2 regions of the Rhizobium sp. 21-4511-3d genome follow, and region 2 is predicted to be linked to the other one. Evidence: riboswitches for the same ligand, from Rfam matches in the RefSeq annotation. Region 2 holds a riboswitch; the other holds the start of a gene.
The links. Region 2 has a riboswitch for thiamine pyrophosphate ahead of ACQZ5H_RS27195 (ABC transporter permease). Riboswitches for the same ligand answer to the same signal wherever they lie in the genome.
Positions count from the first base shown of each region.

Region 1: linked by a shared signal. The riboswitch ahead of thiM (hydroxyethylthiazole kinase) and the one ahead of ACQZ5H_RS27195 (ABC transporter permease) in region 2 are both predicted to bind thiamine pyrophosphate.

Region 1 is NZ_JBNWCF010000004.1:208,082-211,236, forward strand. It holds gene ACQZ5H_RS11760 (sugar phosphate isomerase/epimerase family protein) at 1-689, shown strand, start outside; gene ACQZ5H_RS11765 (ABC transporter ATP-binding protein) at 712-1,773, shown strand; TPP riboswitch at 1,815-1,911, shown strand; gene thiM (hydroxyethylthiazole kinase) at 1,965-2,768, shown strand; gene thiE (thiamine phosphate synthase) at 2,765-3,155, shown strand, end outside.
Region 2 is NZ_JBNWCF010000016.1:2,103-5,257, reverse strand. It holds gene ACQZ5H_RS27205 (hypothetical protein) at 1-146, opposite strand, end outside; gene ACQZ5H_RS27200 (outer membrane beta-barrel protein) at 306-935, opposite strand; TPP riboswitch at 1,086-1,188, shown strand; gene ACQZ5H_RS27195 (ABC transporter permease) at 1,298-2,038, shown strand; gene ACQZ5H_RS27190 (ABC transporter substrate-binding protein) at 2,070-3,008, shown strand; gene minC (septum site-determining protein MinC) at 3,139-3,155, shown strand, end outside.

The DNA of each region.
Region 1 (3,155 bases), on a different contig from region 2:
TCTTTGTCTCCTCGATCACCTATTTCGGCAACCAGCTCGACGCCGACAACGCCAAGCGCAAGGATCTGCGCTCGCGCACCGCGGAATTCGCCCAGGCGATCGGCGAAACCGGCGTGCCGGTTTTCGTCATCTTCCCCGGCCGCAATGACGAGGCCAGCGACGAGGCCAACTACGACGATTTCGCGGCTTACATGAACGGCCTGATCGCCGAGACCGCGTCCAGCGGCCTGACCTTTGCCATCGAGAACTGGCCTGGGCCGAAGGACAATTTCGTCGGTACGACGCCAAAGGGCTACGAGGAGCTCTTCAAGCGCATTCCGGACCGGCGTTTCGGGCTCGAATTCGACCCCTCGCATTTTCTGCGGACGGGTATCGATCCCTATCTGGCGCTGGATGCCGTCAAGGATCGCATCGTCATCCTGCATGCCAAGGACACGGCGGTCGATGCGACCGCGCTGCAGGCGGTCGGCTACCATGGCAAGGGTTGGTGGCGGTACAAGCTGCCGGGCCTCGGCTTGCTCGACTGGTCGAGGTTCCTGAAGCAGGCGCGCAGCTACGGCTTCGACGGCACGATTTCGATCGAGCATGAAGATGCCGCCTATGGCTGGCCGGGCAAGGACCTGGAGGCCCGCAAGGAAGGCGAACGAGTCGGCCTCGGCTATCTCAGAACCGTCTTGGACAAGCTTTGATCGCAGCCTGGGGAGGACGATAATGGCTCATGTTTCAGTCAATAATGCTCGCAAGGACTACGGCGCGTTCAAGGCCATCAAGGGTGTCTCGGTCGATATCCGTGACGGCGAATTCGTCGTCCTCGTCGGCCCGTCCGGCTGCGGAAAATCGACGCTGCTCAGAATGATCGCCGGGCTTGAAGGCATCACGTCGGGCGAAATCCAGATCGGCAAGCATGTCGTCAACGAGCTGGCGCCGAAGGACCGGGACATCGCCATGGTGTTCCAGAACTATGCGCTCTACCCGCATATGACCGTGGCCAAGAACATGGGCTTTTCGCTGCGGCTGAAGCGCATGCCGCGGGCGGAGATCGACAAGCGGGTCGGCAATGCCGCAAAGATACTCGGCCTCGAAAGCCTGCTCGAACGCTATCCGAAGCAGCTTTCGGGCGGCCAGCGCCAGCGCGTTGCCATGGGCCGGGCGATCGTGCGCGATCCCGCCGTCTTCCTGTTCGACGAGCCGCTTTCCAATCTCGACGCCAAGCTTCGCGTCCAGATGCGCTCCGAGATCAAGGAGCTGCATCAGCGGCTGCAGACGACGACGATCTACGTCACCCACGACCAGATCGAAGCGATGACCATGGCCGACAAGATCGTCGTCATGAGGGATGGGCGCATCGAGCAGGCGGGCTCGCCGCTCGACCTCTATGACCGGCCCAACAATCTCTTCGTCGCCGGCTTCATCGGCTCGCCCGCGATGAATTTCATCAAGGGCAGCATGACGGATACGGGCTTCCGCACCGAGGACGGCATCACCCTGCCGAGCGACCGTCGCCCCGCCGACGCGGTGACCTACGGGATCCGCCCGGAGCATTTGCAGCTCGACCCAAATGGCATCGAGATCACCACCGTCGTCGTCGAGCCCACCGGATCGGAAACACTGGTGATCGCCCGGCTCGGCGCGCAGACGATCAGCTGCGTCTTCCGCGAGCGGATCAGAGCGGCGCCCGGCGACATCCTTAAGGTGGCGCCCATTCACGATGCCGTACATCTCTTCGGCGCCGACGAGCAGCGCATCGCCAGCGGCGAAGCCCGGCTCAACTGATAGGGCGTGACAAGCCGCTGATAATTTGCGATGACCGTGGTGTTGAGAGACAGGGGCGTTCGCCGAAAGGCGGGCTGAGAAGTACCCTTCGAACCTGAACCAGATAATGCTGGCGGAGGGAGTCGCTCGAGGCCCTTCGCTTCCATGTGCCTGGCCTCCCGCGTCTTGCCCCGCCCCAAAAGGGACGCAAGATGACGACTTCGAGATCACCCGGGCAATTGCTGACTGCGCTGCGCGCCGCGCCGCCGCTCGTTCAATGCATCACCAACTATGTCGCGATGAATATCGCCGCCAATGTCGTGCTGGCCGCGGGCGCCTCGCCCGCCATGGTGCATGCGGAGGAGGAAGCCGGTGAATTCGCCGCATTCTCCGGTGCACTGACCATCAATATCGGCACGCTCTCGCCCGCCTGGGTCAGCGGCATGAAGCAGGCGGCGAAGGCTGCTGCGCGCAATGGCAAACCCTGGGTTCTCGATCCCGTGGCGCATTACGCCACCGGCTTCCGCCGCGAAAGCGTCGCGGCACTTCTCGACCTCAACCCGGCGATCATCCGCGGCAATGCATCCGAAATCATCGCGCTGGCCGGCAGCGAGAGCCGTGGCCAGGGCGTCGATAGCCGCGATCCCGTCGAGCAGGCGGAAGGGGCCGCCCGCAGCATCGCGGCGCAATATGGCGCCGTCGTCGCGGTCACAGGCCCGGTCGACTTCGTCACCGATGGCACCCGCGCCGTTCGCATTTCCGGCGGTTCGCCGCTGATGCCGCAGATCACCGCGCTCGGCTGCTCGCTGACCTGCCTGACCGGCGCCTTCGCCGCGGTCGCCTCTGACGAGACCTTCGATGCGACGGTCGCCGCTCTCGCAATGTTTGCCGTTGCCGGCGAACAGGCGGCACAGGAAGCCAAGGGCCCTGGCTCCTTCTCCTGGCGTTTCCTCGATGCGCTTGCCGCGCTCGATGGTCCGGCGCTCGACGCCGCAGCAAGGATCAGCCAGGCGTGAAGAGCTTCGACCTCTCCCTTTATCTCGTCCTCGACCCGGAGCTCTGCGCCGGGTACGGGCTTGTCGAGACCGCCCGCGCAGCCGTCGCCGGTGGGGCGACCATCGTGCAGCTGCGCGACAAGACGGCGACTACCCGGCAGATGATCGAGACGGGCCGGGCACTGCAGCGGGTCCTGTCAGGAAGCGGAGCACTGCTTGTCGTCAATGACGACGTCGAAGCGGCAATCGCGCTCAACGCCGATGGGCTGCATATCGGCCAGGAAGACCTCGCCGCCGCCGAGGCCCGCCGCCGCATCGGGCCTGATATGATTCTCGGCCTCTCCGTCGAGACGCCTGAACTTGCCGCAGCCGTAGATCCCGCGATCGTCGACTATGCGGGGATCGGCC
Region 2 (3,155 bases):
AACAGGAAGACCTTCTTGGCCCGCTGCGCTCTGCGCAGCACTTCCTCCCCGCCGAAAAGCAGGCCATCGCGCTCTCCGAGCTCGAAGGCGACATGCTCGCTATAGTTCTCGTCCGTGATGGTGATTGTTCCGAGACCCGACAGCATGTGAGCATTCCTCATGATGGGAATGACTTTTGTCGAAGTCCTAAATTAGTGCAACACGGTGTTCCGGTTTTCCACGAGATGTTGGAAAGCGTACCGGCGATCATAGAAAGGGCACGCCGAATGAAGGCGTGCCCTTACATTGGAGAGAACGAGTGGCGCCTAGAACTTGACGCCGACGCCGATCATGATGGTGTTCTGGTTCAGGTCGAAATCGCCGCCAGCCGCGCCGAAATTGCCGCTGCCGTAATCGGTGTAGCGATATTCGCCGCGGGCAAAGATATTCTGGGTGAAGGCGTAGTCGATGCCGGCGCCGATGGTCCAGCCGTTCAGCGTATCCGATTCGTCGGGCCCGACATCCGGATTGGCCTCGGCGCGGGCGATCGCCCAGCCGGCCGTGCCGTAGATCAGCGCATTGTCGAAGGCATAGCCGACGCGGGCGCGAACCGAGCCCTGCCAGGTCGTCTCGACCGAGCCAAAGGCTACATCCTCTTTGTTCCAGTTGTGCAGGACGTCACCTTCGACACCGACAACCCAGTTGTTGTCGAACTGATAGTTATAGCCGCCGAAGACGCCGAGAATGCCGCCATTGGCATCGACATCCGATGCCCCGGAAGGATCGAAGGTGTTCCAGCTATAGCCACCCTCGGCGCCGATATAGGGACCGGACCAGGTGAAGACAGGGGTTATCGCTTCGGGCTCGACAGGGGCGGGCGGCGGCGTCAGGTCCGCGGCCTGAGCGGAAATGCCGGCAAGTGAGGCAGCCAGCGCGGTGAGAATAACGAATTTCATATTCGGTCTCCCTAATGCTTAAGGGTCAAGTAGGGTGCCTGATCCAAAAGTCTCTAATTAATTTTGTAGCTGAGACCCCGGAATACAAGACCGGCGACCGGCCTGCGACAGATGCGCCATTGACTTCAGGCCGGGAAAACGACAGGTTCCGCCCATTCCGAGGGGAGCATCTGACGATGCTGAGATGGCGGTGAGCCGGACCCTTGAACCTGATCCGGGTCATGCCGGCGTAGGAACGGAACAAGATACCGGCGGTATCTCCCCTTCTTCTTCGCTTTGCCTGGATCTCCAATTCTGTCTGGAGATCGCTTCGTCATGTCTGTCTTTCCGTTCCCGCATCCGGCCCGCGCGAAGGCCTAGCGATGCGTCCGCTCAACGCCCTCGGCGGCGTGGCCCTGCTTATCGCTCTCTGGCAGGCGGTCATCTGGGTCTTCGCGCCCGCGCATTTCATTCTGCCGTCGCCTGCCGACGTCGTCGCCGTCTTCGGCAGGCAGCCGCTCTTCCTGCTTGAGCAGAGCCTGACGACGGCGCTCGAAATCGTCCTCGGCCTGCTCTGCGGCGCCATATCGGGCGCTGCCGTCGCCTTCGCGCTCGCCGCCTTTCCGGCTGCCGCCACGCTCGTCTGGCCGATGGTACTGATCCTGCAGGCTTTCCCTGTCTTCGTGCTGGCGCCGATCCTGGTTATCTGGCTCGGTTTCGGCATCGCCTCGAAGATCGCCATGGCGACGATCATCATCTTCTTTCCCGTCGCCTCCGCCTTTGCCGACGGGCTGCGCCGCACCGAGCGGGATATTCTCGATGCGGTATCGCTGACAGAGGCGAGCCATTGGCAGACGCTGATGCGGATCCGCCTGCCGCTCGCCCTGCCGTCCCTCGTCTCCGGCCTCAGGATCGCCGCACCTCTCGCGCCACTCGGCACCGTGATCGGCGAATGGGTCGGGGCGTCCTCCGGCCTCGGCTTCGTCATGGTCCAGGCCAATGCCCGCATGCAGACGGACATGGTCTTTGCCGCCATGGCCGTGCTCGCCGCCATGACCGTCATCTGCCGCGTCGCTGTCGACAGGCTCACCTCCGGCTGGACCCCATGGGCCACCACGAACTGACTTCTTCTTCCCGCATAATCATGGAGCAAACATGCTGCGTCTGATATCCGCCACTCTCCTTGCGATCGCGACCCTCGCGTCGCCCTCCTTCGCCAACGACAAGCTGACTGTCATGCTCGAATGGTTCGTCAATCCGGACCATGCGCCGATGGTGATCGCTCAAGAGAAGGGCCTGTTCGCCGCCGCCGGTCTCGACGTCACCCTGATTCCGCCCGCCGACCCCTCCGCTGTGCCCCGCCTCGTCGCTGCCAAACAGGCGGATATCGGCATCCACTACCAGCCCAATCTCTATCTCGATCATGAAGCCGGATTGCCGATCGTCCGCATCGGCACGCTGGTCGAAACGCCGCTGAATACGGTGACCGTGCTGGCCGACGGGCCGATCAAGAGCCTCGCGGATCTGAAGGGCAGGAAGGTCGGCTTCTCCGTCACCGGCTTCGAGGATGCGATGCTGAAGCGGATGCTCGAAAATGCCGGTCTCAAGAAGGACGATGTCGAGCTCGTCAACGTCAACTTCTCGCTCTCGCCGTCGCTGATCGCGGGCAAAGTCGATGCGACCGTCGGCGGCTTCCGCAATTTCGAGCTGACGCAGATGAAGCTCGAGGGTCATGAGGGCAAGGCCTTCTATCCGGAAGAAAACGGCGTGCCGCCCTATGACGAACTGATCTTCATCGCCCATCGCGATTCGGCCGCCGATTCGCGTCTGCCGCGCTTCCTCGGTGCGATCGAACAGGCTTCCGTCTTCATCACCAACCACCCCGATGACGCCTGGCAGATGTTCATCAAGGCCTATCCTGATCTCAATGACGAGCTGAACCGCAAGGCTTTTTTCGACACGCTGCCGCGCTTCGCCAAGCGCCCCGCCGCTCTCGATACCGGCCGCTACGAGCGCTTCGGCGCCTTCATGCAGCAGATGGGGCTGGTCAAGACGGCGCCCAAAGTCGAGGACCTCGCCGTCGAGATAAAGTAGCCTGTGGCGCGTCTGCCACGGCCCTTTGCAAAGCCCCCGGCCGTTAACCGAATGTACCGGCCGGGAGCCTCGCGTTAACTATTTGTTAACCACGAAGCAGCTACACCGAAGCAATCAAAAATTAACCAAGATTGCTAATGTGTTAAC